One region of the Pseudomonas helvetica genome, then DNA from elsewhere that is predicted to be linked to it. Evidence: predicted binding sites of a transcription regulator. Region 1 holds the regulator's gene; each other region holds the start of a gene.

Evidence for each region. The regulator FliA, encoded in region 1, starts transcription of late flagellar genes. The targets are predictions, from matches to a motif close to CTAAAGTTTNNNNNNNNNNNGCCGNTAA.
Region 2: the regulator FliA is predicted to act here: its motif matches at 2,042-2,069, upstream of AABM55_RS01775 (methyl-accepting chemotaxis protein).
Region 3: the regulator FliA is predicted to act here: its motif matches at 8,271-8,298, upstream of AABM55_RS01660 (methyl-accepting chemotaxis protein).

The regions. Positions count from the first base shown of each region.
Region 1 covers NZ_CP150917.1:1,918,871-1,929,220, forward strand. Annotated here, with positions in the region: gene AABM55_RS08680 (DUF3077 domain-containing protein) at 289-579, opposite strand; gene flhA (flagellar biosynthesis protein FlhA) at 981-3,110, shown strand; gene flhF (flagellar biosynthesis protein FlhF) at 3,122-4,453, shown strand; gene fleN (flagellar synthesis regulator FleN) at 4,568-5,398, shown strand; gene fliA (RNA polymerase sigma factor FliA) at 5,395-6,135, shown strand; gene AABM55_RS08705 (chemotaxis response regulator CheY) at 6,302-6,673, shown strand; gene AABM55_RS08710 (protein phosphatase CheZ) at 6,705-7,493, shown strand; gene AABM55_RS08715 (chemotaxis protein CheA) at 7,532-9,772, shown strand; gene AABM55_RS08720 (chemotaxis response regulator protein-glutamate methylesterase) at 9,822-10,350, shown strand, end outside.
Region 2 covers NZ_CP150917.1:392,386-402,735, reverse strand. Annotated here, with positions in the region: gene tatB (Sec-independent protein translocase protein TatB) at 1-387, shown strand, start outside; gene tatC (twin-arginine translocase subunit TatC) at 384-1,178, shown strand; gene AABM55_RS01780 (16S rRNA (uracil(1498)-N(3))-methyltransferase) at 1,175-1,882, shown strand; gene AABM55_RS01775 (methyl-accepting chemotaxis protein) at 2,114-4,030, shown strand; gene AABM55_RS01770 (amino acid ABC transporter ATP-binding protein) at 4,185-4,919, opposite strand; gene AABM55_RS01765 (amino acid ABC transporter permease) at 4,912-5,871, opposite strand; gene AABM55_RS01760 (transporter substrate-binding domain-containing protein) at 6,068-6,865, opposite strand; gene mdoH (glucans biosynthesis glucosyltransferase MdoH) at 7,080-9,650, opposite strand; gene AABM55_RS01750 (glucan biosynthesis protein G) at 9,643-10,350, opposite strand, start outside.
Region 3 covers NZ_CP150917.1:370,112-380,461, reverse strand. Annotated here, with positions in the region: gene AABM55_RS01700 (proline/glycine betaine ABC transporter permease) at 1-237, opposite strand, end outside; gene AABM55_RS01695 (cytosine permease) at 408-1,874, opposite strand; gene hutU (urocanate hydratase) at 2,026-3,729, opposite strand; gene AABM55_RS01685 (HutD family protein) at 4,258-4,830, opposite strand; gene hutC (histidine utilization repressor) at 4,855-5,523, opposite strand; gene AABM55_RS01675 (formimidoylglutamate deiminase) at 5,711-7,075, shown strand; gene AABM55_RS01670 (lipocalin family protein) at 7,236-7,805, opposite strand; gene AABM55_RS01665 (hypothetical protein) at 7,837-8,091, opposite strand; gene AABM55_RS01660 (methyl-accepting chemotaxis protein) at 8,373-10,265, shown strand.

The DNA.
Region 1 (10,350 bases):
CGTACGGCACCTCGCCTAGGCTCGGCGTACCCTTGCTTCGGCATTCATCAGGGGGCATCGCCTACGGTCTGCTTCGCGACGACCTCCTCTCGATGTGTCCGGCTGCGCCGTACGGCGCTGCGCGCCCACCCCCTGATGAACACCTGCGCTCGGCCTCCCGATAGGGGCGGGTGGATCAACAGCAACAGCAACAGCGCCGCGGCCTACCGGCCGGCCTGAGTGGTTGGGGCGTGAACGGCTTTAGATCGTTTCCGCGCAGGAGCGTGGGAGCGATCCGCGGTGGGTGAGTTAATGTTCGGCTTTTTGATGGTTGTTCGATGCGGCTATGACTTTCACCGCGTTATCGATGACGGCTTTGCTCATCTCCTGCAAGTAGTGAGAGGCCCAGGCGTAGCGGTCGGTTTTGCGCTCCATCGCTGCATCTTCGGCCAGCATCTTGGAGAGGTGGAGCAGGTCGGACACGTGGGGCAAGGCTTCGTGGATCGAGACGCCACTGTTGACGCGGAACGAGGCTTGATCGTTGTGGATGGAGAAGGGGGGGGCGGTTTTTAAATCGTGGAGGTGCGAAGATTTGTTCATGGCGAGGTTCTCGTTTACTGGTTAGAGCGGCCTCGTTTACTCAATCGGGTTTCCAGGCCCGGTCGCTGATTTGGCAGTGACCACCGAAGACTAGCGATGCCACTTCCGAGGGGCAACCTCGAAAGCCTGTCGGACAAATCCCGGTGTTTTCCAGATTTGTGGCTGAATTCTTGGGATGGGCGTTGAATATCCGGTCTCTTCGCGGGCAAGTCTTGCTCCTACGGATGTGAGTGATCTGTAGGAGCAAGGCTTGCCCGCGATGGCGTCTGTCCGGTCGCTGAAAAACTCCCGATAAACCCCGCTGTTTCAAGCCCCCTGCAAAAGTTGGAAAGCTTCTTGCAGTACCCGCTCTGCGCCCGCTTCAGGCGTCAAAAGTTTGCTTCAAGGAACGGGGAATACCGGTGGATCGCTCTCAGTTAATCAACAGTGCCCGCAGCAACCTGGCAGACCTCAGTCGAGGCAATCTGGGTGTGCCGCTGTTGCTGTTGGTCATGCTGGCGATGATGATGTTGCCGGTCCCGCCGTTCCTGCTCGACGTGTTCTTCACCTTCAACATTGCGCTGTCGATTGTCGTGCTGCTGGTCTGCGTCTACGCCTTGCGGCCGCTGGATTTCGCGGTGTTTCCGACCATTCTGCTGGTCGCCACGTTGTTGCGACTGGCATTGAACGTGGCCTCGACCCGGGTGGTGATGCTCCACGGTCAGGACGGCCATGCCGCCGCCGGCAAGGTGATTCAGGCCTTCGGCGAGGTGGTGATTGGCGGTAACTACGTGGTCGGTATCGTGGTCTTCGCGATTTTGATGATCATCAACTTCGTCGTGGTGACCAAAGGTGCCGGGCGGATTTCCGAGGTCAGTGCGCGTTTTACCCTGGATGCGATGCCGGGCAAGCAGATGGCCATCGACGCCGACCTGAACGCCGGCCTGATCGACCAGCCCGCAGCCAAACTGCGCCGTATGGAGGTGGCCCAGGAGGCCGAGTTCTACGGTTCGATGGACGGTGCCAGCAAGTTCGTGCGCGGTGACGCCATCGCCGGTCTGCTGATTCTGTTCATCAACCTGATTGGCGGCATGGCGGTCGGGATCTTCCAGCATGGCATGAGCTTCGGCGATGCCGGCAAGGTCTACGCATTGTTGACCATCGGTGACGGTTTGGTGGCGCAATTGCCATCACTGCTGCTGTCCACCGCGGCGGCGATCATGGTGACCCGTGCTTCCGGTTCGGAAGACATGGGCAAGCAGATCAATCGGCAAATGTTCGCGTCGCCCAAGGCGCTGGCGGTAGCTGCCGGTTTGATGGCGGTCATGGGCCTGGTGCCAGGCATGCCGCACTTCTCCTTTCTCAGCATGGCCGCCGTCGCAGCGGGCGGCGCGTATCTGTTCTGGAAAAAACACAACATCGTCAAGGTTCAGGCTCTGGAAGAGGTCAAGCGTCAGCAGGACCTGCTGCCGTCGCCCGCACGGGCCATGGAAACCAAAGAGCTGGGCTGGGATGACGTGACCCCGATCGACATGATTGGTCTGGAAGTCGGCTACCGGCTGATCCCGCTGGTGGATCGCAACCAGGGTGGTCAGTTGCTGGCGCGGATCAAGGGCGTGCGCAAGAAGCTTTCCCAGGATCTGGGCTTCCTGATGCCGACCGTGCACATTCGCGACAACCTCGATCTGGCGCCGAGTGCCTACCGCCTGACCCTGATGGGGGTGATCCTCGCCGAGGCGGAGATTTATCCGGATCGCGAACTGGCGATCAACCCCGGGCAGGTCTACGGCACGCTCAATGGCATCACCGCCAAAGATCCGGCCTTTGGCCTGGAGGCGGTCTGGATCGAAATCAGTCAGCGTCCGCAGGCGCAATCCCTGGGGTACACCGTGGTTGATGCCAGTACGGTGGTGGCGACTCACCTCAACCAGATTTTGTACAAGCATTCCAGCGAGCTGATCGGCCACGAGGAAGTTCAGCAGCTCATGCAATTGCTGGCCAAAAGCTCGCCAAAACTGGCCGAGGAGCTGGTGCCGGGCGTCGTTTCGCTGTCGCAGTTGCTCAAAGTACTGCAGGCCTTGTTGGCCGAACAGGTTCCGGTTCGCGACATTCGCAGCATTGCCGAAGCCATCGCGAACAATGCCGCCAAGAGTCAAGATACTGCCGCTCTGGTGGCGGCCGTTCGCGTCGGCGTATCGCGCGCTATCGTCCAAAGCATTGTAGGCACTGAGTCCGAGCTGCCTGTGATCACCTTGGAACCAAGGTTGGAACAAATATTGCTCAATAGTCTTCAGAAGGCAGGACAAGGCTCGGAAGAGGGCGTTTTGCTGGAGCCAAGCATGGCAGAGAAGCTGCAACGTTCGTTGATCGACGCCGCGCAGCGTCAGGAAATGCAAGGTCAACCGGTGATTCTGCTGGTAGCAGGTCCGGTACGCGCGATGCTCTCGCGGTTCGGACGTTTGGCAGTGCCGGGGTTGCATGTGTTGGCGTATCAGGAAATCCCTGACAACAAGCAAGTGACCATCGTTGCGACAGTAGGGCCCAACGGCTGAGGTAGTGGTTTATGCAAGTTAAGCGTTTTTTCGCCGCCGATATGCGTCAGGCCATGAAGCTGGTTCGCGATGAGCTGGGCGCTGATGCGGCCATTATCGGTAATCGCCGGATCGCCGGTGGTGTCGAGCTGACGGCGGCCCTGGATTACAAGCTGTCGGCGCTGGCCCCGCGTGTACCGAACATTGAACTCGAAGACGAGTTGCGCAAGACCCAGTCGCGGATCGTCACGGCTCAGGCCGAATTGAGCCTGCGTGGCGACGGCGAAGGTGATGCGAGCGCCAGCACCAATCGCCAGTTGTTTGCCGGCCTGCCGCTGACCGCTGCGGAACCGTTGATCGAGCCGACCTTTGCTGAGCGGCCGCGTCCTGCTTCAGCGCCTGTGCATTCTGCCGGGGTCGATCCGCGGGCTTTCGACTCGATGCGTTTCGAACTCAATGGTCTGCGTGAACTGCTCGAAGTACAGTTGGGTTCGCTGGCCTGGAACCAGCTGCAAGGCAGTCGCCCGCAGCAAGCCAACCTGTGGCGTCGCCTGCAACGCATCGGCCTGTCCGGTCCGTTGTCGCGCGATCTGCTGGAACTGATTACTGACATTGAAGAACCCCGCCAGGCCTGGCGCATGCTGTTGGCGCACCTGGCGCGGATGATCGTGACTCCCGAGATCGAACCACTGGAAGAGGGTGGCGTGATCGCCATGGTCGGCCCTGCCGGCATGGGCAAAACCACCACGCTGGCCAAGCTGGCCGCGCGTTACGTGCTCAAGTACGGCGCGCAGAACATCGCGCTGGTGAGCATGGACAGCTTCCGCATTGGGGCTCAGGAACAGCTCAAGACCCTGGGGCGTATCCTCAATGTCTCGGTGACTCACGTCGACCCGGGCCAGTCCCTGGCGCAAGCCCTTGATCCGCTGTTGCGCAAGCGTGTGGTGTTGATCGACACCGCCGGCCTGCAGGCCAGTGATCCGGCGTTGCGCATGCAGCTGGAAAGCCTGGCCGGTCGCGGGATCAAGTCGAAGAATTATCTGGTGCTGGCCACTACCAGCCAAAAGCAGGTGCTGACTGCCGCTTATCACAGTTACAAGCGGTGCGGGCTAGCAGGCTGCATTCTGACTAAACTGGATGAAACAGCGAGCCTGGGCGAGGTGTTGAGCCTGGCAATCAGCCACGAATTACCTGTCGCTTATCTGACCGACGGGCCACGGATCCCGGATGATCTACATTTACCGCGCCGGCATCAGTTGGTCAGTCGCGCCGTTAGCGTGCAGATGCAGGAAGAACCCAGCGAAGAAGCCATGGCTGATATGTTCGCTGACCTCTACCACAGCCCGGCCAAGCGTGTCGGCTGAGGTAATAATGAATAGATTTGTATCTACATCGATGGCCTGCCATGCATTGTTCACAAGTGAGCGCGCAGCCAGTCATGTAGTCCGCGTCTAAGCAAGACAAGGTAAAGAACGAACATGGGCAGCATGCATCCCGTACAGGTGATCGCAGTGACCGGCGGCAAAGGTGGCGTCGGGAAGACTAATGTGTCAGTGAACTTGTCCCTGGCTCTTGCTGAGCTCGGCCGGCGCGTCATGCTGCTGGACGCCGATCTGGGGCTGGCGAACGTTGACGTCCTGCTGGGGCTCACGCCCAAGCGTACGCTGGCCGACGTCATCGAAGGCCGCTGTGAACTGCGCGATGTATTACTTCAGGGGCCGGGCGGAATTCGCATTGTTCCAGCAGCGTCCGGTACCCAGAGCATGGTTCACCTGAGCCCGGCCCAGCATGCTGGCCTGATTCAGGCATTCAGCGACATCGGCGATAACCTCGACGTATTGGTGATCGACACGGCGGCGGGTATTGGTGAGTCGGTCGTCAGTTTTGTTCGCGCAGCCCAGGAAGTATTGCTGGTGGTGTGCGACGAGCCGACGTCGATCACTGACGCCTACGCGCTGATCAAACTGCTCAACCGCGATTACGGCATGAACCGCTTCCGCGTGCTGGCCAACATGGCGCAAAGCCCGCAGGAAGGGCGAAATCTGTTCGCCAAGTTGACCAAGGTCACGGATCGCTTCCTCGACGTCGCCTTACAATACGTCGGTGCGGTGCCTTACGACGAATGCGTGCGTAAGGCGGTGCAGAAGCAGCGCGCCGTGTATGAAGCGTTTCCTCGTTCCAAGTGTGCGCTGGCATTCAAGGCCATCGCGCAGAAAGTCGATACCTGGCCGCTGCCTGCCAACCCGCGTGGGCACCTGGAATTTTTCGTCGAGCGTCTGGTGCAGCAAACTGCGGGTCCGGTTCTATGACAGCCAGCGGTTACAACCTGTACAAGAAGTCGGCGCGTGACGCGCAGTACGAACTGATCGAGCGTTACGCGCCACTGGTAAAACGTATTGCCTATCACCTGTTGGCGCGCTTGCCGGCCAGTGTTCAGGTCGAGGACCTGATCCAGGCAGGCATGATCGGTTTGCTTGAAGTGTCGACCAAATACGACGCGAGCAAAGGTGCGAGTTTCGAGACGTACGCGGGGATCCGTATCCGTGGTGCGATGCTCGATGAAGTCCGCAAGGGTGACTGGGCGCCACGCTCGGTCCACCGCAATACCCGGATGGTGAGTGACGCGATTCGCTCAATTGAAGCTAAAACCGGGCGTGACGCTAAAGATCACGAGGTTGCGGCCGAACTCCAATTGAGTCTCGACGATTATTACGGGATTTTGAATGACACCTTGGGCAGTCGCCTGTTCAGCTTCGACGATCTGTTGCAGGACGGCGAGCATGAAGGGCTGCACGAGGATGGCGCGAGTGCTCATCTCGAACCGTCGCGCGACCTGGAAGATGAACGCTTCCAGGCAGCACTGGCGGATGCGATTGCCAATTTGCCGGAGCGTGAGCGACTGGTGTTGGCGCTGTACTACGACGAAGAGCTGAATCTCAAGGAAATCGGTGAGGTCCTGGGGGTCAGTGAATCGCGGGTCAGCCAGTTACACAGCCAGTGCGCGGCCCGTTTGCGGGGGCGTTTGGGGGAGTGGCGAGCGCGCTGACAGCAGTGTGGGGACACTGCGAACGAAACAGGCAGGGCGTAACGCTGTGCCGGTCTTCATCCGTTGTGCTCCAGACAGTCGTCGAGTGCTCTGCCGAATTGATTGAATGGCGTGTTCAGGTGCTGAACGCGTTTAAGACTGCTTGGAGGTCGAATTGGACAAGAACATGAAAATCCTCATCGTTGATGACTTCTCAACGATGCGGCGGATCATAAAAAACCTGTTGCGTGACCTTGGGTTCACCAACACGGTCGAGGCGGACGACGGTATTACCGCCATTCCCGTCCTCAACAGCGGGAGCATCGACTTTCTGGTAACGGACTGGAACATGCCTGGCATGACCGGTATCGATTTGCTGCGCCACGTGCGCGCCGATGAAAAGCTCAAGCACCTGCCGGTGCTGATGGTCACTGCCGAAGCCAAGCGCGAGCAGATCATCGAAGCCGCTCAAGCCGGTGTAAACGGCTATGTGGTCAAACCCTTCACGGCCCAGGCGTTGAAAGAGAAGATCGAAAAAATATTCGAACGCATCGGTTGATGCGCGGAGCCACTGCGCCACGGGGGGAGCTATGGAGCAAAGAGAATCTTCACAGGGCGATTTCGAATCGACCCTGAAAAAACACGCTCACGAACTGGTCGAAAGCCTTGAAAAGGGCAGGTTCGGTGACGCTGTGCAACTGATCCATGAGCTCAATCAGACCCGTGACCGCGGCCTGTACCAGGAGGTGGGCAAGCTCACTCGCGAGCTGCATAGCGCGATCGTCAATTTTCAGATTGACCCGAACATGCCGCAAGCCGAGGAAGTCTCACAGATCACAGACGCCACCGAGCGCCTGTCCTATGTGGTCAAGCTGACCGAAGCGGCCGCGAACCGGACCATGGATCTGGTCGAGAACAGTACTCCGCTGGTCAATGGCCTGAGCACTGACGCCCAGGCCTTGAGCGCCGACTGGGGGCGTTTCATGCGCCGCGAAGTCGGTGCCGAAGAGTTCCGCGAACTGGCCCGGCGTGTCGACGGTTTCCTGACGCGTAGCGTCGAGGAGAGCCAGGTCGTCTCGGGCAACCTCAACGATATTCTGCTGGCTCAGGATTACCAGGATCTAACCGGTCAGGTGATCAAGCGCGTGATTCAACTGGTCACCGAAGTCGAAAGCAACCTGCTCAAGCTCGTGCTCATGGCCAGTCAGGTAGACCGCTTTGCGGGCATCGAACATGACCATGAAGCGATGCTGGCTGAAAAAGATCCGCAAAAACATCTCTCTCAGGGTGAAGGTCCGCAGATTCATGCCGATAAAAGAGAAGACGTTGTGTCCGGTCAGGACGATGTGGACGATTTGCTATCCAGTCTTGGATTTTAGGTTTTTTAGGTTTTTAGACCTTTAGGAGCACCCCCTTAATGAGCTTCGGCGCCGATGAAGAGATCCTTCAGGATTTCCTGGTTGAGGCCGGCGAGATTCTAGAGCAACTGTCCGAACAGCTGGTCGAGCTGGAAAGCCGACCCGATGATGCGGATTTGCTCAATGCAATTTTTCGCGGTTTTCACACTGTAAAAGGGGGCGCCGGCTTCCTCCAGCTCAATGAGCTGGTGGAGTGCTGTCACATCGCCGAGAACGTGTTCGACATCCTGCGCAAGGGTGAGCGTCGCGTCGACTCGGAACTGATGGACGTGGTTCTCGAAGCGCTGGACGCGGTGAACGGCATGTTCAGCGAAGTCCGCGAGCGTGCACCGATCACTGCGGCTACACCGGAACTGCTGGCGGCTCTGGCCCGCCTGGCCGAGCCTCAAACAGACGATGTGGCGCAACCAGTTGCAGAGGTGGTTGAAGCACCTGCCGCTGAAAGCGAATCGGGCGACGTCACCGACAATGAGTTCGAACTGCTGCTGGACTCGCTGAACGCGGTCAAGGCGCAAGCTGAGTCGGGGGCGCCTGTAGCCCCGGCACCTGAAGCGGCTGCCGGCAGCGATGAAATCACCGATGCCGAGTTCGAGTCGTTGCTCGACCAATTGCACGGCAAAGGCCAGTTCGCCCCTGATGCAGTGGCGGCAGCACCTGCCGCACCGGCTGCCCCGAAAGCGGCAGGCGACAGCTCCGATATTACCGACGACGAATTCGAAGCACTGCTCGATCAGTTGCATGGCAAAGGCAACTTCGCCGTTGATGCCCTGGAGTCGGCAATTGCTGCCGTTCCGGCACCTGCTGCACCTGTGGCTGCGGCCGCTGGCAGCGATCTGATCTCCGATCACGAGTTCGAATCGCTGCTCGACGAATTGCATGGCAAAGGCAAGTTCACGGAGGTCGGCACGGCTGCTGCTTCGGTGGCGGCACCCGTTGCCAAGGCAGCAGCGCCAGCACCTGTGGCTAAAGCGCCCGAGCCAAAAGCTGAAGCGCCTAAACCTGCTGCCGCGGCTGCACCGGCCCCAGCTCGCGCACCGGCCTCACCGCCACCGGAAAAACCGGCCAGTGAAGCCGAGACCACCGTGCGTGTGGATACCGCACGTCTCGACGAAATCATGAACATGGTCGGCGAACTGGTACTGGTGCGTAACCGCTTGGTCCGTCTGGGCCTCAACAGCGGCGACGAAGCCATGTCCAAGGCCGTGTCGAACCTCGACGTGGTCACGGCCGACTTGCAGACCGCTGTCATGAAGACCCGGATGCAGCCGATCAAGAAAGTCTTCGGGCGCTTCCCGCGCCTGGTTCGCGACCTCGCGCGCCAGTTGAAGAAAGAGATCAACCTGGAGCTGGTCGGTGAAGAAACCGACCTCGACAAGAACCTCGTCGAGGCCCTGGCCGACCCGCTGGTCCACTTGGTGCGTAACTCGGTCGACCACGGTATCGAAGAACCGGCTGATCGTGAGGCGATGGGCAAGCCTCGCAGCGGCAAAGTGATTCTGTCCGCAGAGCAGGAAGGCGATCACATCCTGCTGTCCATCTCTGATGATGGCAAGGGCATGGATGCTGATGTCTTGCGCAGTATCGCCGTGAAGAAAGGCTTGATGGACAAGGATGCGGCGGACCGTCTCAGCGAGTCCGACTGCTTCAACCTGATCTTCGCGCCGGGTTTCTCGACCAAAACCGAGATCTCCGACGTGTCCGGTCGTGGCGTGGGCATGGACGTGGTGAAAACCAAGATCGCCCAGCTCAACGGCACCATCAATATCTACTCGACCAAGGGCAAAGGCTCGAAGATCGTCATCAAGGTCCCGTTGACCCTGGCGATCATGCCGACGCTGATGGTCATGCTCGGCAACCAGGCCTTTGCTTTCCCGCTGGTCAACGTCAACGAGATTTTCCATCTCGACCTGTCGCGCACCAACGTGGTCGACGGTCAGGAAGTGGTGATCGTACGGGACAAGGCGCTGCCACTGTTCTACCTCAAACGCTGGCTGGTCAGCTCCGCCGCTCACGAAGAGCAGCGTGAAGGCCATGTGGTGATCCTTTCAGTGGGCACTCAGCGGATCGGCTTCGTCGTCGATCAGCTGGTGGGCCAGGAAGAAGTGGTCATCAAGCCATTGGGCAAAATGCTTCAGGGAACCCCGGGCATGTCCGGCGCCACCATTACCGGTGACGGTCGCATCGCCTTGATTCTCGATGTTCCGAGCATGCTCAAGCGTTACGCCGCACGGCGTATTTGATTCTGGCGGAGCGGGGCGACTGAGCCTCGCTCCGTCTAACGGAGTGTTTATGGCAGTCAAAGTCCTGGTGGTGGATGATTCTGGTTTTTTCCGCCGCCGCGTCTCGGAAATTCTTTCAGCAGATCCGAGTATCCAGGTTGTCGGTACGGCGACCAACGGTAAAGAGGCGATCGATCAGGCCCTGGCCCTCAAGCCAGACGTGATCACCATGGACTACGAGATGCCGATGATGGATGGCATCACGGCGGTGCGGCACATCATGCAGCGCTGTCCTACCCCGGTTTTGATGTTCTCCTCGCTGACGCACGAAGGCGCTCGGGTCACTCTCGATGCACTGGATGCCGGCGCAGTGGACTTCCTGCCGAAGAATTTCGAAGACATCTCGCGCAATCCCGAGAAGGTCAAGCAACTGCTGTGCGAAAAGGTTCACAGCATTTCGCGCAGTAACCGTCGTTTCAGCGCCTACAGCGCTCCGGCTCCAGCCGCCGCGCCAGCCCCGGCCCCGGCACCTTCGAGTTTCGGCAGCAGTGCGCCGGCGCCTGTGCGTCCGGCCCCGACGCCGATTCCTGCGCGTGCGC
Region 2 (10,350 bases), 1.5 Mb from region 1:
GGCCCCGAGCGTCTGCCGGGCGCTGCGCGCACCGCCGGCCTGTGGATCGGACGCCTGAAGCGCAGCTTTAACGCGATCAAACAGGAAGTTGAACGTGAAATCGGGGCCGACGAGATTCGCCGGCAACTGCACAACGAGCACATTCTGTCGCTGGAACAAGAGGCGCGCAAAATCCTCAATCCAGCCCAGCAGCCGACGCCAGTCGAGACGGTAGCCGAGCAGACGGTCCAGGCGCCTGCGCCTGCTGCCGAAACTGCAGCTGTCGCAACACGGGTCGAGCCGCCTCCAGCGGTCGTTGCCGCACCACCGACAGCCCCTGTTACTCCTGCGGCGGCAACTACTGCGCCGGCTCCCCACGACCCAACACTGCCGCCGCGAGCCCCATGAGCGATATTCCAGAGAACGACCAGCACATGCCGCTGGTTTCGCACCTCACCGAGTTGCGTACTCGCCTGCTGCGTTGCGTCGCGGCGATTTTCCTGATCTTTGCCGGGTTGTTTGCCTTCACCCAGCAGATCTACACCTTCGTCTCGATACCGCTACGCCAGTATTTGCCAGCCGGCGCGACGATGATTGCCACCGACGTGTCCTCGCCATTCCTGACGCCGTTGAAGCTGACCATGATGGTCTCGCTGTTCCTGGCGATCCCGGTGATCCTGCATCAGATCTGGGGCTTCATCGCGCCGGGCCTGTACAAGCATGAAAAGCGCATCGCGGTGCCGCTGCTGGTCTCCAGCATCCTGTTGTTCTACACCGGCATGGCGTTCGCCTACTTTCTGGTGTTCCCGCTGATCTTCAAATTCTTCGCCTCGGCCACTCCGGCGGGCGTGGAAATGATGACCGACATCACCAGTTACCTGGATTTCGTCATGACGCTGTTCTTCGCCTTCGGCGTGGCGTTCGAGATCCCGGTGGCCGTGGTGCTGCTCGTGTGGATCGGCGTGGTCGACGTCAAATACCTGAAGAAGATCCGCCCGTACGTGGTCATCGGCTGCTTCGTGGTCGGCATGATCCTGACCCCGCCGGACATCTTCTCGCAGACCCTGCTGGCCGTGCCGATGTGGCTGTTGTTCGAGATCGGCATAGTGTTTGGCAGCCTGGTCAGCAAACGCGAAAAACCGGCGGATGACCAGCCGGCGGACGATCACAACGACCAGCCGCCAGCGACTCAACCGTGAACCTGCTGCTCCTAGAAGAGGCCGACTTCATTGCGGCCGACCGGGTGATCCTGCGCGATCGCCGACTCACTCACATGCAGGAAGTCCACCGCTGTGAAGTCGGCGACAGCCTGCGGGTCGGGCGGATTGGCGGATTGATGGGCTCGGCCGAAGTGCTGCGCCTGGAAGCCACCGAAGCCGAACTGCGCGTCACCCTCGACCAGCCACCACCGGCCAAGCTGCCGCTGACCCTGCTGCTGGCCCTGCCACGGCCGAAGATGCTGCGCAGAGTGTTCCAGACGGTCGCCGCAATGGGTGTGCCGCGAATCGTGCTGGTGAACAGCTATCGGGTCGAGAAGAGCTTCTGGCAGACGCCGTTCCTCGAACCCGAGGCCATCCGTGAGCAACTGATCCTCGGTCTCGAACAGGCTCGCGACAGCGTGTTGCCCGAGATCGTTATCGAGAAACGCTTCAAGCCCTTCGTCGAAGACCGTCTGCCGGCCATTGCCGACGGCACCCTTGGGCTGGTCGGCCACCCCGGCCAGTACCCGCCCTGCCCTCGAGGGCTGGACGAACCGGTAACCCTGGCGATCGGCCCGGAAGGCGGCTGGATCCCCTACGAAGTCGACCTGCTGAGCAAGGCCGGCCTGCAACCGGTACAGCTCGGCGACCGCATCCTGCGGGTCGAAACCGCCGTCACCGCCCTGCTTTCGCGCCTTTTCTAACACAGCCCTGTGGCGAGGGAGCTTGCTCCCGCTTGGGCGCGAAGCGGCCATCGCTTTTTTCGAGCAAGAACGCATCCACCGACTTTACGACTGCTTTGCAGCCGAACGGGAGCAAGCTCCCTCGCCACAAGTGACTGCCGACCCAGACATTGCGGCGGCCTACAGATCTCCATCTTCCGGCCGATAGTCTCTCTATAAATCCAATTAACGTGGTCGTAGGGAGTCCGCAGCATGTACCGATGGTTAGCCGAACACCTGGGAAATGTGAGCGTCAATCGCAAGCTTGGCATCGGCTTTGGCCTGGTGTTGCTCCTGACCCTGCTGATCACTGTGGATGGCTGGACGGGCATGAGCGGCATCATCAGTCGCGGCGACAAGCTCGGGTATATTTCCAGCCTCAATGAGCTGACCAAAGACCTGCGTATTGCTCGCCTGGACTATGAAATGCGTCGCGGTGAACAAGGCCCCGCCGCTGTCAGCGAGTTGCTGGACAAGCTCGACTCAGGCCTGCAAGGCGCCCTCAAGATGATCGAGCAGCCGGCCGACGTGGCGATGCTCAATCAGCAGATTGAAGCCGTCAGCAAGTACAAGCACGCCTTTACCGACATGACCCAGGCTACCGCCAACCGCGAAGCGGCCCGCGCCAAACTCGGTGCCAGCGCCGACAATGCCGTGGCCCACGTGGCGGAAGTCGAAGCCGCCCTGCTGCAAGGAGACAGTGTCGCCCGGTTCAACAGCGTCATCGAGCTGAGCAAGTTGATCCAGCAGGCACGCTTCCAGGTGCGCGGCTACACCTACAGCGGCAAGGTCGAGGCTGAGCAACCGGCGCTGGACGCCATCGACAACGCCTTGAAGTACCTCAAGACCCTGCCGGAAAAACTCCCGGAACAGCACACCGCCAACCTGCAACAAGCCACCGACATGTTGATCGCCTACCGCGCAGCCGTCAGCCAATACCGCGATTCCCAGGTGGCCAGCGCCACCGCCCTCAAGGACATGGCCCAGCAAGGCGACCTGCTGTTCGAGCTGAGCAAGAAACTCACCACCGCCCAAACCGTCGTGCGTGATAGCGATGCCACCGCAGCCAAAAACACCTTGCTGCTGGTGACCGCGCTGGCACTGGCATTCGGTCTGCTCGCTGCCTGGGCAATCACCCGGCAGATCATCATCCCGTTGAACCAGACTCTTAAAGTTGCTGAACAGGTGGCTGCCGGCGACTTGACTCACAACCTCGTTTCCCAGCGACGCGATGAACTCGGCCAGTTGCAACGCGCGATGCAGAGCATGACCGTCGGCCTGCGCGAACTGATCGGCGGCATCAGCGAAGGCGTGACACAGATCGCCAGCGCCGCCGAAGAACTTTCAGCCGTGACCGAGCAGACCAGCGCCGGGGTCAACAACCAGAAAATTGAAACCGACCAGGTGGCCACCGCCATGAACGAAATGGCCGCCACCGTACAGGAAGTCGCACGCAACGCCGAGGAAGCATCGGAAGCCGCCGTCGCCGCTGACCAGCAGGCCCGCGAAGGCGACAAGGTGGTCGGCGAAGCCATCGCCCAGATCGAACGCCTGGCCACCGAAGTCGGCAACTCCACTGAAGCCATGGGGCATCTCAAGCGTGAGAGCGACAAGATCGGCAGCGTGCTGGATGTGATCAAGTCCGTGGCCCAACAAACCAACCTGCTGGCCCTCAACGCGGCCATCGAGGCTGCACGGGCCGGTGAGGCCGGACGTGGTTTTGCCGTGGTTGCCGACGAAGTGCGCAGCCTGGCGCAACGCACCCAGAAGTCCACCGAAGAGATCGAAGAGCTGATTGTCGGCCTGCAAAGCGGTACTCAACAGGTCGCCAGCATCATGGACAACAGCCGCAGCCTGACCGACAGCAGTGTTGAACTGACCCGCCGCGCTGGCGGTTCGCTGTCCAACATCACTCGCACTGTCTCGGCAATTCAGGCGATGAACCAGCAGATCGCCGCAGCCGCCGAACAACAGAGCGCCGTGGCCGAGGAAATCAACCGCAGCGTGCTGAACGTGCGCGACGTTTCCGACCAGACCTCGGCCGCCAGCGAAGAGACCGCGGCCTCCAGCGTCGAGCTGGCGCGGTTGGGCACCCATTTGCAGATGCTGGTGGGCAAGTTCAGGGTTTGAGGTGATGCAGATACCTCGGTTCGCTTGGGACCGAGGCGATGCCATCGCGGGCAAGCCTTGCTCCTACGAACCCATGTTTGCCGCAAGATTCGGGCACAACATAAATCTGTAGGAGCAAGGCTTGCCCGCGATAGCGGTCTGACAGGCGCTGAAGTTATAAAACCTGCCGCAAAAACGCCTGTGCTCGCGGGTCCTTCGGCGCATCGAAGAACTCGGCCGGCGAGGCGTCTTCGAGCAATTTGCCGTGATCGAAGAACAGCACCCGATCCGCGACTTCCCGCGCAAAGCCCATTTCGTGGGTCACGCAGACCATGGTCATGCCTTCCACGGCCAGAGTCTTCATCACGTCCAGCACTTCGCCGACCATTTCCGGGTCCAGCGCCGACGTTGGCTCATCGAACAACATCACCTTAGGCTCCATGGCCAGCGCCCGGGCAATCGCTACGCGCTGTTGCTGACCGCCGGAGAGGCGTGACGGAAACTCGTGGGCCTTCTGCGCGATGCCAACTTTTTCCAGCAGTGCCAGAGCCTTGGCCTCGCGCTCCTGCTTGCCGCGCTTGCGCACGACTTTCTGCGCCAGGCAGAGGTTTTCCAGCACGGTCATGTGCGGGAACAGGTTGAAGTGCTGGAACACCATCCCGACTTCACGGCGGTAAGCGTTGACATCGGTTTTCGGGTCCGCCAGTTGCAGACCGTCGATGCTCACCGAGCCCGAGTCGAATGCTTCCAAGCCATTCAGGCAGCGCAGAAAGGTCGACTTGCCGGAACCCGACGGCCCAATCACCACCAACACTTCGCCCTTGGCCACTCGAGTGGTGACGTTGTCCACCGCACGGACCACTTGGCCGCGGGTGTCGAAGACTTTTACCAGATCGCGGACTTCAATCACTTTGCGCGAGCCTCCGCTCAAGCCGGCTGGCGATTTTCGACAGCGGCAGGTTGATCAACAGGTACAGACCCGCCACGCAGAACAGGATTTCGAACGGCGAGAACGAGGTGGTGATGACTTCACGGCCACTCTTGAGCAACTCGGTGATGGCGATCACCGACACCAGCGAGGTGTCCTTGACCAGACTGATGAATTGCCCGGCCAACGGTGGCAGCACGCGTTTGAACGCTTGCGGCAACACCACGTGGCGCATCGACTGGCCAGCGCTCAAACCCAGCGAACGGGCGGCTTCGTTCTGCCCACGGGCAATCGATTGCACGCCAGAACGAATGATCTCGGCCACATAGGCACCGGTGAACAGCGAGAGTGCGGCGATCCCGGCAAATTCGCGGGACAGATTCAGCACCGTACCAATGAAGAAGTAGAAGATGAATATCTGCACCAGCAGCGGCGTACCGCGCACCAGCTCGATGTAGACGGTCGACAGATCACGCAGGGTCGGGTTATTCGACAGCCGACAGAGACCGGTCGCCAGGCCGATCAACAGCCCGAGCACGCCCGACACCAGCGACAACCACAACGTTGTCCACAGGCCCCACAACAGCGGTCCTGCCGCCCAATGCCGGGTCACGCCGACCACATCGCCTTCCGCCACGTCGTCGCCACGGGCCACTTGCAGGCTGTTGTCATCAACGCTCAGCAGCTGTTCGACCCCGGCGTCATTGCGCAGGGTCACTTCGGCCTTATTGCCAGTGCGCACCAGCTCGCTGACAGTGGAAATATCAGCGGCACGCTGGGTTTCTTCAGCCTGATAGGCGAAATACTGCGGCACGCGGTTCCAGCGCCATTCGTAAGACATCAGCGAGGTGGCGTAATACAACGCACCAGCCATGCCGATCAGCACCAGCACGGTCAACACGTGCCAGGGCCATTGGGCTTTTTTCTGTTTCATTTGTCAGCAAATCCATATCGATCAGGGCGCGCGCTCCCCCCTGTGGCGAGGGAGCTTGCTCCCGTTGGGGTGCGAAGCAGCCCTGAAATCAGCCACCGCGCATCTTCGGGTAAAACGTGTAAAGCGGTTTACGGCTGCTGCGCCCGAGCGCGGACCGGCCGGCGGGAGCAAGCTCCCTCGCCACAAAGGTCAGGCGTTATTCCATGTCCTTGAGCCAGGCGGAGTCTTTGAACCACTTGTCATGGATGCGATCGTAGGTGCCGTCTTCGTGGATCTGGTGCAGGAAGTTGTTGATGAAGTTGATGCTGTCGTAGTCACCCTTCTTCAGACCGAAGGCCAGCGGCTCGTAGGTGAACGGCTTGTCGAGGAACACCAGTTTGCCGTTGCCGACCTTGTTCACTGCCACGACGTTGTAAGGCGCATCGTAGATGAAGGCGTCAGCCTTGCCGTTGACCACGTCGAGCACGGCTTCCTGCTCGTTGTCGTAACCGTGGTACTTGGCTTTCGAGATCAGCTTCTTCGCGACCATTTCCCCGGTGGTGCCAAGCTTGGAGGTGATGCGGTAGTCCGCGGTGTTCAGGTCTTTGTAGGAGGTGATGGTGCCTTCCAGCTCCTTGCGGATCAGCAATGTCTGGCCGACCACGATGAACGGTTCGCTGAAATTCAGGCGCAGGTTGCGTTCCTGGGTCAGGGTCATGCCACTGCCGATCATGTCGAACTTGTCGGTCATCAGGGCCGGGATGATCCCGTCGTAGCCGGTGGAGACCATCTCCAGCTTGACGCCCATGGCCTTGGCCATGGCTTTGAGGATGTCGACTTCGAAGCCGATGATCTCGCCACGCTTGTTGGTCATTTCAAACGGCATGTAGGTCGGGTCCATGCCGACTTTCAGCGTGCCACGCTTGACTGCGTCGTCGATGGCGCCGGCGTGCGCCGCGTTGACGGCAACCAGTGCCGTGACGCCGAGCAGCAGCCTCGAGAGATACTTCTTCATCATCAACTCCCCTAACCCATAGTGTTGTCAGGCGCGCAAAAAGCCGATTTTCTTTTTAAAACCGACAGTTACGGACAGAAAGTTGTCCGGGCGCACCAAAGAGGGGAGCGATGCTAACGCACTCGTCCGTTTGCACAAGGGGGCAGAAGGGGATTTGTTGTTTGCTGATCACTCACGCAAAAAAAAAGCCCCGCTCGGTAGCGGGGCTTTTTCATCAGGCCGGTTGTGCCTGTGTGCTCAGTGGTTTGAGCGGCAACAACGGTGCGTGAGGATCGGCTTTCACCGACGCTCGCCAGGCATCCAGCCACTCGGCGTGACTGTCGCTCCAGACCTGCTCATGCAGGCGACCCAGTGCTACAGGGTCGCTCAGCAGTTGCAGACGCTCATGGTTGTTCAACCCGGCAGGGCCGGCTTTCAGCGCATGACGAACCCGTTCGATACGCAGCCACTCAATCGGCTCGGCCTGACCGTGACGCGAAGTCGCCAGCGCGCACGCCAGGGCATTCTGCTGCGGATCGACCACGGCGCGGATGAAGCCGTCGTTCAGTGCGTGCCAACGGTTTTCGTGGGTGTACTGATCGGTTGCCAGCAAGGCCTGCGGCGGTGCGTATTCCTCAGGGATCAGGAACAGGCTTTCGTCGCGGGACTTGAGGCCCAGCTTCACGCGGCTGGAGATCACCGACACCGGGATCGACAGCATCAACGAACCGACGATCGGTACCAGCCACCAGAGGAAGCTCGGGTTCAGCCAGACCACCAGCAAAGCCCAGAAAAAGCCCAGCAAGGTTTGCGGACCATGGCGGCGTACCGCTTCGCTCCACGGTGTCGAGTCGTCGTCACGTTGTGGCGAGTTCCAGGTCGCTGCCCAACCGAGGAACGCGGCGAGTACGAAACGGGTGTGGAAGATCATCCGCACCGGCGCCAGCAGCATGGAGAACAGCATCTCCAGCAGCATCGACAGGGTCACCTTGAACTTGCCACCGAACTCTTTCGCGCCCTTGGCCCAGATCAGGATGATGCTCAGCAACTTCGGCAGGAACAGCAGCACGATGGTCGTCGAGAACAGCGCAACGGCCTTGTCCGGGTGCCATTGTGGCCACAGCGGATACAACTGTCGTGGCTCCATGAAGTACTGCGGCTCCATCAGCGTGTTGACCGCCAGCAGCGCCGTCGACAACACCAGGAAGAAGAACCACAGCGGTGCCGACAGGTAAGACATCACGCCGGTCAGGAACACCGCGCGGTGCACCGGGTGCATGCCCTTGACCAGGAACAGCCGGAAGTTCATCAGGTTGCCGTGGCACCAGCGACGGTCACGCTTGAGCTCGTCGAGCAGGTTCGGCGGCAGTTCTTCGTAGCTGCCAGGCAGGTCGTAGGCAATCCACACGCCCCAGCCGGCTCGGCGCATCAGCGCCGCTTCAACGAAGTCGTGGGAAAGGATCGCCCCCGCAAATGCGCCTTTACCGGGCAACGGCGCCAGGGCGCAGTGCTCGATGAACGGCTTCATGCGGATGATCGCGTTGTGGCCCCAGTAGTGGGATTCGCCCAACTGCCAGAAGTGCAGGCCGGCGGTAAACAGCGGACCGTAGACCCGTGTGGCGAACTGCTGCATGCGCGCATACAGCGTGTCCATGCCCGAGGCACGTGGCGCGGTCTGAATGATCCCGGCATCCGGCGTAGCTTCCATCAAGCGCACCAGACTGGTCAGGCATTCGCCACTCATCACGCTGTCGGCGTCGAGTACGACCATGTACTTGTAATCACTGCCCCAACGACGGCAGAAGTCGTCGAGGTTGCCGCTCTTGCGTTTCACCCGACGGCGACGACGGCGATAGAAGATCTTGCCAAAGCCCTTGGCTTCGCGGCAGACGTCCAGCCAGGCTTGCTGCTCGGCAACGCAGATATCGGTGTCGTTACTGTCACTGAGGACAAAGAAGTCGAAGCGATCCAGGTCACCGGTGGCTGCGACCGACTCGAAGGTCGCGCGTAAACCGGCGAACACTCGCGGTACGTCTTCGTTGCAAATCGGCATCACCAATGCAGTGCGAGCGTCCTTGGGAATCGGCTCGTTGCCGGCGCTGGCGCCGGAAATGCGGTATTTGTCGTGCCCGGTGAGCAACTCGAGGAAGCCCATCAGTGCGGTCCAGAAACCGGCCGACACCCAGCAGAACAGAATCCCGAACAGAATCAGGATGCTGGTTTGCAAGGCATAGGGCAGCACTTGCGTGGCGGTCTGGAGCAGCGGTTGGTGCAGAACTTCGTTGAGGTCGACGAACGACCAGCCCTGGTACGGCATGATGCCTTTCATGTACCAGCCCGCGACGATGGTCTGGCCCAACATCAACACCAGCAGAATGTAGCGGCGGATCGAACCGACGGTGCGCCAGCGAGCCGCCGGCAGCACGCGCTCATCCTTCGGCGGTGCCGGAGGATTGGTGCGACCGGTCAGGCGACGCCAGCCACGCACCAGGATATTGGTACGCCATGGCTCGGGCACGACCTTGGTCCGACGAATCGGCGGGGTTGCCTTCAGGCACACCCGACCGCTGGCGTCGAGCGCCAACATCTCGGCCTCCTCCAGCTCCTCGGCGGAGTTGAGGGTCAGCCGGCGACCGACCGAAGCCTGGTTCGCTTCGCCCGGTGCGTCGAAGGTCTTCGACGACAGGCGCTCATGCAGTTCGCTGAAAGATGTGCAACCCGCAAGTTCTGCGCGCTGCTCATCGGTCATTGGCAGGTGCGCCAGATACTCGTTGAGAGTTTCTGGCTGTACTTGGGAATTACTCATCGGCTGGCAACTGGTAGCTCCAGGTCTCGGTCAGCACTTGTTCAGTCTTGGCTGCATCCGGGGCAGGAGGTGTGGCAGGGGCTGCTTCGGCAGCGGCAGGCTGCTTGGCGTCTTTGTCTTTCGCGTCCTTGGATTCCTTTTCTTTCTTCTCGAGTTGCTTGGCGGCGATCTTGTCGGCCTTGGCAATGGAAGAATTGGCGTATGGCACCGAGGCCTTGGCCGGCTCAGGGGAGGCGATGTCCTTGACCAGCGCAGCACGCATTTCGGTGGATTTGCCTGGGTCCTTGATCTTCATGCGCAGGGTCAAACGCCAGCCCTGGGTTTCAGGGTTGTAGCGCACGCTGTTCTCGACCACTTCGGCGTTGTCGCCAACGCTGACCTGACTGTGAACCGGTGCATCTTCCGGCAGTGCCTTGAGGGACGGGCCGGTGAAGTCCACCAGGTAGGCAACGCTGCCATCTGGCTGACGAATCAGGTTGGACTGTTTCACGTCACCGGTGGAACGCAGGGTCTGTTGAACCCAGGCGCTGTCTGCCGAATGCAGGGCTGCTTCGTCGATGGTCCAGTGCAGACGGTAGGCGAAGTCCAGCGGCTGACCAGGCTCAGGCAGTTTTTCCGGGCTCCAGAAGGCAACGATGTTGTCGTTGGTTTCGTCGGCAGTCGGGATCTCTACGAGGTCGACGGTGCCTTTGCCCCAGTC
Region 3 (10,350 bases), 1.5 Mb from region 1:
CAAACCAACGATCACCGCCGTCGTCACCAGCTTGCGGGTCGCGTGCCAGGCAATGCCGGCAACGATCACCAGCATCAACCACCACGGCGCCGCGCGCAGCAGGCCTTCGAGGTTGACGATGGCCCAGAGCAAGGTGTCGGAGATGTGGCGGAACACATCCCCGTAGTTGACGACCAGCGAATCAACCCAGACGTTGACCCGGTCGGCGATGGAAAAGGTGAAGCTTTCGGGAAACATAAGAGACTCTCAATCAAGTGGATGTGGCGAACGTCCCGGCCAGCCTCTCGGTTAGCCGGGAGGTATCTGCCTACAGTTCCGCGTTGATTTTCCTGGCAGTGTCGGTGGTGACCCGCAACTGCCAGATCTCAGGATGTGCCTTCACGAAGATCTTCGCCAGTTTCGTCCAGTCAGATTGCTGCAACGCTATCCGCCCCGCTTGTTTTCACTTTTACAGCCTCGTCCTGCTCTACCGGCAGTATCAGCCGATCAGGTACTGCGCTATGCCACTTCTTGGCTGCGAAGTAATACATCGCCGCCGGGACCACCAGGCCGATGATCCACGAGATGTCGGTATCACCGAGGCTCGCGACCAGAGGGCCGGTGTAGAAGTGAGTGGAAATGAACGGCATTTGAATCAACACGCCGAACACGTAAATGCTGATGCCCATGATGTTCCAGCGACCGTAGCGACCCTCGGGGTTGGACAGTGCCGGAATGTCATAACGCTCTTTGGTGATGCAGTAGAAGTCCACCAGGTTGATCGCGCTCCACGGCGTGAAGAACGCCAGCAGGAACAGGATGAACGCGGAGAATTCCTTGAGGAACGAGTCCTTGCCAAGCAATGCCAGAGCCGCGGCAAGCGACACCATGATGAAGATGTACAGCAGGCGCACACCGCTTCCAATGTGGCGGCTGCCACGGAAGCCACTGATGATCGTCGCGATCGACATGAAGCTGCCGTAGGCGTTCAAGGTGGTCACGGTGACTTTGCCGAAAGCCACGGCGAAGTACAGCAGCGCCGCGACAATCCCGGTACCGCCCAGGCTGACGATGAACGACACCTCGTGGTGAGCGAACTGCGAACCGGCCAGGGCTGCGGCGAACACACCGAAGACCATCGACGCCTGCGCACCGATTACCGAACCCAGGCCAACAGCCCAGAAGGTTTTCTTAGCCTGCGTGCTGCGCGGCAAGTAACGCGAGTAGTCCGCCACATAAGGGCCGAACGCGATCTGCCAGGACGCCGACAGCGACACCGCCAACAGGAAACTCGCCACCGAGAAGTGCTTGTTGCCCAGCAATGCGCCGATGTCGTTACCGGCCAGCAGTTTGTAGAACAGGTAGATGAACGCCACCACGCCCAGCACACTGGCGACCCGGCCGATGCCGTGGATCACCCGATAGCCGAAGATGGTGAAGACCATGATCGAGCCCGCGAACAGCGTGATACCGACCCAGTCTTCGACGTGCAGCAACTGCGCAACTGCCTGCCCTGCCAGCAAGGATCCGCTGGCCGAGAAGCCGATGTACATCAGGCACACCAGCACCAGCGGAATCACCGCCCCATACACGCCAAACTGCACGCGACTGGAGATCATTTGCGGCAAGCCGAGTTGCGGACCTTGTGCGGCGTGCAGCGCCATGACGCCACCGCCGAGCAATTGGCCGATCAGCAAACCGACCAACGACCAGAACACATCCCCGCCCAGTACCACCGCCAATGCACCCGTCACAATCGCGGTGATTTGCAGGTTGGCACCCAACCACAGGGTGAACTGACTCAATAGACGACCGTGTCTTTCCGCTTCCGGGATGTAGTCGATCGAACGTTTCTCGATCAACGGCTTACTGCGTGCACGATCATCATTAGCCATGGGTCAACCTCTTTGGATTGTTCGTGGAATTCAATCTGTCCCTGTAGGAGCTGAGCTTGCTCGCGATGGCGATGTACCTGACACACCGCGTCATCGTTCATCGCGAGCAAGCTTTACTCCTACAGGTTCGCATCAGGCCGAGGCCCGTTTTTTATTTACCGGTGATCATCGGCAGGTTCAGGCCCTGCTCCTTGGCACAGTCGATAGCGATCTGGTAACCGGCATCGGCGTGACGCATAACGCCGGTGGCCGGGTCGTTGTGCAGCACGCGAGCGATTCGCTCGGCCGCTTCGTCAGTACCGTCGCAGACAATCACCATGCCCGAGTGCTGGGAGAAGCCCATGCCGACGCCGCCGCCGTGGTGCAGGGAAACCCAGGTCGCGCCGCTCGCGGTGTTCAGCAGAGCGTTGAGCAGTGGCCAGTCGGACACGGCATCGGAACCGTCCTGCATGGATTCGGTTTCGCGGTTAGGACTTGCCACCGAACCGGAGTCCAGGTGGTCGCGGCCGATCACGATCGGTGCCGACAGCTCGCCGCTGCGGACCATTTCGTTGAACGCCAGGCCCAGCTTGGCGCGCAGACCCAGACCCACCCAGCAGATACGTGCCGGCAGACCCTGGAAGCTGATGCGCTCGCGCGCCATGTCCAGCCAGTTGTGCAGGTGGGCGTCGTCCGGGATCAGTTCTTTGACCTTGGCGTCGGTTTTGTAGATGTCTTCAGCGTTGCCCGACAGTGCAGCCCAACGGAACGGACCGATACCGCGGCAGAACAGCGGACGGATGTAGGCCGGTACGAAACCCGGGAAGTCGAATGCGTTCTCGACGCCTTCTTCTTGCGCCATCTGACGGATGTTGTTGCCGTAGTCGAACGTCGGGATGCCTTGCTTCTGGAAGTCGAGCATCGCTTTGACGTGCACGGCCATCGATTGCTTGGCGGCTTTGATCACAGCAGCCGGCTCGGTCTTGGCGCGAGCGCGGTACTCTTCCCAGGTCCAACCGGCTGGCAGGTAACCGTTGAGCGGATCGTGGGCGCTGGTCTGGTCGGTGACCATGTCCGGACGCACGCCGCGACGGACCAATTCCGGCAGGATTTCTGCCGCGTTACCCAGCAGGGCGATGGAAATCGCTTTGCCTTCTTTGGTGTATTTGGCGATGCGCGCCAGCGCGTCGTCGAGGTCTTTGGCCTGCTCGTCGACATAACGGCTTTTCAGGCGGAAATCGATGCTCACTTGTTGGCATTCGATGTTCAGCGAGCACGCGCCGGCCAGGGTCGCGGCCAGTGGTTGAGCGCCACCCATGCCGCCCAGACCGGCGGTCAGGACCCAGCGACCGGTGAGGTTGTCGTTGTAGTGCTGGCGACCGGCTTCAACGAAGGTTTCGTAGGTGCCTTGAACGATGCCCTGGCTGCCGATGTAGATCCAGCTGCCGGCAGTCATCTGGCCGTACATGGCCAGGCCTTTGGCGTCGAGTTCGTTGAAGTGCTCCCAGCTCGCCCAGTGTGGCACCAGGTTGGAGTTGGCGATCAGCACGCGTGGGGCGTTGCTGTGAGTCTTGAAGACGCCGACTGGCTTGCCGGATTGCACCAGCAGGGTTTCGTCGTCATTCAGGTTGGTCAGGCTCTCGACGATCTTGTCGTAGCATTCCCAGTTACGCGCCGCGCGACCGATACCGCCGTAAACCACCAGTTCTTTAGGGTTCTCGGCAACTTCCGGGTCGAGGTTGTTCATCAACATGCGCAGCGGCGCTTCGGTCAGCCAGCTTTTGGCGGTCAGCTTGTTGCCGCGAGCAGCACGGATTTCAACGTCACGGTGCTTAGTAAAAGTAACGGGGGTCGGTTTCTGGGTATTGTCAGTCACGAAAAAAGCTCCTCAGCAATCAATCCAAACCAGCCCAGGCAGTGGGCGAGCAAGCCAATGTGCAGATGGTGCACACCGGCGAATCAGTGGACGATGGTCGAGTCTTCGTGACTCATACGCATACGTCTTTACTTGTACATACAAGCATATGCAATCAAGCGGCCAACTTTCTGGATGGCGCTTCAACAAAGTGCTGAACCTGGCTGAAAAGCCCTTGGGACAAGGGTTTTGCGGCTGTCGATATTTTTGGGGGAAGGTTTTTTTCGAGGAGTGACAGTTGTTACCTGAGCGCGGTTTTGCGTCACGCTGGGGCGTTCGGTAACAAAACTGGTGCGCACAGGGAAACGCTGGAGGTTGGTTTTTGTGGCGAGGGAGCTTGCCCCGTCGACCGGTCCGCGCTCGGGCGTAGCAGTCGCAGAATCGGAGATTCAATACAGGGGACAGGGTAGGCATGCAGCCATTGGGGCGGCTTCGCCACCCAGCGGGGGCAAGCCCCCTCACCACAGAAAAGCTCCCGGAATAGGGAGCTCAGAGTGCTGTCAGTTCAATCACGCAGCACTGGCCATTGACGGAAACATCCAGCAGCCCAGTGTTACCGCCCAGTTGCAGACAATCATGACGACCCAGCACTTGGGCCGCACTGCCATTGATTCGAACTTCAAGCGCATCAGCCACGCTGAAAACCAGCAGCGTTCCGGCAGAACTGAAAAACCGTTGCTCGCCCGCCAGCCACTGCAACCGCGCCTGGTAGCGATTCGGCGCATAAATCAGGTTGAAGTCGCGGATCGCACCGCCAAGCAGGGTGCAGGAAACATGGCTTTCGCCGCTGAACGCAAACGGGTCCAGTGGTAACAGGGGCCGCGTGTTCTGGCCGTCGACCGTCAAGGTCATGCCTTCACCCTGCAGCACGGTGATGACCCGCTCGTAGCCTGCAAAGGTCGAGAACCCGCCCGACTCACCGATATCGGCAATCGACAGGCGCCAGCCAAAGCCATCCAGGCCGGTGCCTGCATCGCGGGTGATTTCTTCGGTGCTGCCGCCGCCGTTTTTCCACGGCATGCGCGGATAATTGGCCGCGCGCAAAACGTTCAACTGGCCCATTTATGTCTCTTTATTGATGGCTCTTTATTTGTGGAACCGCCCTTCCAGACGATGGCGGGAACCGGGATGAATCAGACGAGCGGCCGTCACTGGCTGACGTCCGGACCAGGTCCGACGACGGATCAGCAGGCATGGCTCGCCTTTTTCGATCTGCAGCAATTTGCATTCGGAAGGCTCGGCAAGAATCGCCTCGACCACGTGCTCGCCTTCGGTCAATGGCGCGACCTGATTCAGATAGGCATAAGGCGTTTGCAGGGTGAAGTCTTGCTTGAGGTATTCCGGCGCGACCAGGGCATTGACGAAACGGTCCTCGATTTGCACGGGAATATCGTTCTCGAAATGCACGATCAGCGAGTGGAAGACCTTTTGGCCTTCACGCATGTCCAGTGCCAGGGCGCGCTCGGAACCGGCGGCCTCTTCTTCCAGAGTAATCACCTTGCACGTGTGGCGATGGCCACGGGAGGCGATTTCGTCGGCAATGTTATGCACTTCGAACAACGCGGACTGGCTCTTGGGTTCGGCGACAAAGGTCCCGACGCCTTGCATGCGCACCAACAGGCCGTCAGCCGTCATCTCGCGCAGGGCGCGATTGATGGTCATGCGGCTGAAACCCAACTGACTGACCAGCTCGCTTTCCGACGGCACGCGGTAATGCGGCGGCCAGTTTCCACTGTCGATTTGCTGGGTGATCATCTGTTTGACGCGAGCGTACAAGGGCGCCGGACTGTCGCCCAGATTGGCACTCAGCGGTGAAACTACAGGCGGAGTCGGCACAGGAAATCCTTGTTCGTTGATGAAAGTCGCTAGCTTGCCGGAGTTTACCGAGCAGGCAAACGTCTGTATATGTATATACAAATAACACACGATGGGGTACTGAACCATGTCCGCCTTCTTTGCCGAACGCGCGCTTTTGCCTAGTGGATGGGCCAACAATGTACGTCTTGAGGTCAGTGCCGATGGCCTGCTGACCCACATCCAGGCCGATGCCAGCGCTGAAGGCGCCGAACGGCTGAGCGGTCCGCTGCTGCCGGGCATGCCGAATCTGCACTCCCACGCCTTCCAGCGGGCGATGGCCGGACTGGCCGAAGTAGCGGGTAATCCGAACGACAGTTTCTGGACCTGGCGCGATCTGATGTATCGCCTCGTCGGAAAAATCAGTCCGGAACAACTCGGGATCATCGCCCGTCAGCTCTACATCGAAATGCTCAAGGCCGGTTACACCTCGGTCGCCGAATTTCATTACGTGCACCACGACCACAACGGCCATCCGTACGCGGACCCGGCCGAACTGTCGTTGCAAATCAGTCAGGCCGCCAGCGCCTCCGGCATCGGCCTGACCTTGCTGCCTGTACTCTACAGCCACTCCGGTTTCGGTGGCCTGGCGCCCAATGAAGGCCAGCGACGCTTCATCAACAGCACTGAAAACTACCTGAAGCTACAAGCCCGCTTGCAGCCGCTGCTGGCGCAGCAACCGGCGCAACAACTGGGCCTGTGCTTCCACTCGTTGCGTGCCGTGACCCCGCAGCAAATCAGCGAAGTGCTGGCAGCCAGCGACAAGCACTGCCCGGTGCACATCCACATCGCCGAGCAACAAAAGGAAGTCGACGACTGCCTGACCTGGAGTGGTCGCCGTCCGCTGCAATGGCTGTATGAAAATACCGACGTCGATCAGCGCTGGTGCCTGGTCCACGCGACCCACGCCAACCCGGAAGAAGTCAGCCTGATGGCCAAGAGTCGCGCCATCGCCGGCCTGTGCCTGACCACGGAAGCTAACCTGGGCGACGGGATTTTCCCGGCCGTGGACTTCCTCGCCCAAGGCGGGCGCATGGGCATTGGCTCGGACAGCCATGTGTCGCTGAGTGTGGTGGAAGAACTGCGCTGGCTGGAATACGGCCAGCGCCTGCGCGATCAGCGACGTAACCGCTTGTATGGCGCCGATCAGCCGATGGTCGGGCGCACCCTGTACGACGCCGCACTCGACGGTGGCGCACAGGCGCTGGGCCAGCCGATTGGCGCATTGGAAGTCGGCAAACGCGCTGACTGGCTGGTGCTCGACGGCAACGACCCTTACCTGGCAACCGCCAGTGGCGACGGGATTCTGAACCGTTGGCTGTTTGCTGGTGGCGACCGCCAGGTGCGTGACGTGCTGGTGAATGGCAAGTGGGTGGTACGCGACGGGCATCACGCTGGCGAAGAAGACAGTAACCGGGCGTTCACCCAAGTACTGCGCGAGCTGTTGGGCTGATCACCGCTTCTGTGGCGAGGGAGCTTGCTCGCGCTGGGTTGCGAAGCGACCCCAAATCAGCAAATGAGCTCTTTCAGAAAGATCTCATCAGCTGAGTGACGACTGCTGCGCAGCCGAGCGGGAGCAAGCTCCCTCGCCACGGAGTCCAACCGCACGCCGCTTATTTAGAGGTCTGGGCCATTTTGGTGTCCGACACCCGCCAGATCAGGCGTGTGGTGTCGTAACCCTGCTGACGCGCCCTGCTCAGCAGTTCCTCGCGGGTATCGGCGTTGACTTCCGGCTTGCGTGACAGCAGCCACAGGTTGCGCCGATTGGGGCTACCGACTATCGCGGTCTGGTAGTCATCGCTGACATACAGCACCCAGTAATTACCCTTGCTCATGCCTGGCAACAACCGGGTAAACCAGTTATCGAAATTCACCCACAGCTTGTCGTTCTTGCCGGGAATCTGCGGCGTTGCCGTGCCCTTGGCCTCTTCCCATTTCCACTCTGGGGTCAGGCAACGGTTCAACACTTCCATGTCGCCATCGGTCTTGAGGGTGTAATGGGCTTCGGATTGCGCGCAGTTACGCTGGAAGTACATCGGCATGCGCGCCAACTCGTACCATTTACCCTGGTAACGCTTGAGGTTGACGCTATTGACCGTTTTCGGCGCGAGCGCATCATCGCCAGAAGTGGCGCAGCCGGCCAACAACAGACCGGCCAAAAGAACTATTACTAACCGCATCATTATTTTTCTCCCGAGGGCGTTTGGCCCCGGTTTACTTCAGGCCTTGCCCGGAAAACATCAGCACTTTGTCACCGGCGTACTGCACGCTGATAAAGCTGTTCTTGTCGCCCCAGGTACAGCTGGACATGCCCAACGCGCCTGAACAATCGGCAGGTTTACCCAACAAGGCTTCGACCTCGGCCTTGGGCATGCCCGTCGAGAGTTTCGAATAGTTTTCCTGGTTGATCTTGCTGCACGCAGCCAACAGCACGCAAAACGACAACAAGGCGATAGATCGCAGCGACATGGTGTAACTCCTGGTAAAGAGGGGGAGGCATGGCTGCCAACCAGAAGCTTAGAAGAGAAAACCCCCTTCTGGTTCCCACCGGTACCGGGTATTTCTTGAAGGGTAAAATCGACATTTCGCACCAAAATCAGGCATTTTTTTGCGCTGATCGGTATTTCGTCGGTTTTCGTCAAACCCGCCTAATCTTTGGCGCTTCCCTGTCGACATAGAAGCAGCGCCAAGCCTGCCCTGTGGCAATTTGACGCTCCTCGTTGATCAGTCCTCCCGCGGTAGCGCCTTTAATGACCAGAAACATGAAGTTCAGCCACAAGATCCTGCTCGCCGCTGCCCTTGTGGTCGCGGTAGCGTTCGCCTGTTTCATTCTGTTCAACGACTACCGTCAGCGCCAAACCCTGCGCAACAGCACCGAGTCCTCGATGCAGGAACTCGGCAGCCTGACCACCAGCAACATCCAGACCTGGCTGGAAAGCCGCATCCAGTTGCTGCAATCGCTGGCCCAGCAAGTGGCCGTCGACGGTCCGGCGCTGGACAACCTGAAACGCGCGGTCGGCCTGCCGGCGTACACCAGCAACTTTCAGTTGAGCTACTTCGGCGGTGCCGACGGCGTGATGTTCTCGGTGCCGGCCGGTAATCGCGCGGCGGACTACGACCCTCGTGCCCGTGGCTGGTACAAAGCCGCCAACAGTGCACAGCAGACCATCGTCACCGAACCCTACATCGCTGCGTCCTCAGGCAAGCTGGTGATCACCGTCGCTACCCCGGTGCAGCATCAGAACCAGATGATCGGCGTCGCCGGTGCAGACATCGACCTGAGCAGCATCAGCACCATCATCAACTCGCTGAACTTCGGCGGCCACGGCCACGCATTCATCGTCAGCAGCGAGGGCAAGATCCTCATTCACCCGGACAGCAAACTGGTGCTCAAAAGCCTCACCGAGGCTTATCCCGCGGGTGCGCCGAAGGTCAGCCCCGGCATGAAGGAAGTCGAGGTGGACGGCAAGACGCAGTTCATCTCGTTCACCCACGTCAACGGCGTGCCGTCGGCTGACTGGTACGTGGCCCTGGTGCTCGACCAGGACACCGCATTCTCGATGCTCAGTGAGTTCCGCACCTCGGCGATCATCGCCATGGTGATTGCCGTGGTGATCATCATCACGCTGCTCGGCATGCTGATCCGCGTCCTGATGCAGCCGTTGCTGACCATGGGTCGCGCCATGCATGACATCGCCGAGGGTGAAGGCGACCTGACCAAGCGCCTGACCATTCATGGCCAGGACGAATTCGGGGCGCTGGGCACTTCGTTCAACCGCTTCGTCGAGCGTATTCACACTTCGATCCGCGAAGTGTCATCGGCCACCGGCCAGGTCAACGAAGTCGCCCTGCGTGTAGTCAGCGCGTCCAACTCGTCGATGTTCAATTCCGACCAGCAGGCCTCGCGCACCAGCAGTGTGGCCGCGGCGATCAACCAGCTGGGCGCCGCCGCCCAGGAAATCGCCCAGAACGCCGCCCTCGCCTCGCAACATTCCAGCGACGCCCGCAGCCTGGCTGAAGACGGTCAGCAAGTGGTGGATAAGACCATCGCGGCGATGCAGCAACTGTCGGCCAAAATCAGCGACTCGTGCGGCAACATCGAAACGCTGAACAGCAACACGGTGAATATCGGGCAGATTCTCGAAGTCATCACCAGCATCTCCCAGCAAACCAACCTGCTGGCTCTCAACGCCGCGATCGAAGCGGCGCGCGCGGGTGAGGCCGGACGTGGTTTCGCCGTGGTTGCCGACGAAGTGCGCAACCTCGCGCATCGCACCCAGGACTCGGCGCAGCAAGTGCAGAAGATGATTGAAGAGCTGCAAGTCGGCGCCCGTGAGGCGGTCGCCATCATGACCGACAGTCAGCGCCAGAGCGAAAGCAGCGTCGGCATCGCCAACCAGGCCGGTGAGCGCCTGGGCAGCGTGACCCAGCGCATCGGCGAAATCGACGGCATGAACCAGTCGGTGGCCACCGCCACCGAAGAGCAAACCGCCGTGGTCGAATCGATCAACGTCGACATCACCGAGATCAACACCCTGAACCAGGAAGGCGTGGAAAACCTGCAATCGACCTTGCGCGCCTGTGCCGATCTTGAGCAGCAAGCGGCGCGGTTGAAGCAGTTGGTGGGTAGTTTCAGGATCTAAAACCAAACGGCGCACTTTGAGTGCGCCCGTCTGGTGAATCTGACGCAGGACTGAATTCAGACTAAACTCAGTCCTGCTCACCAGA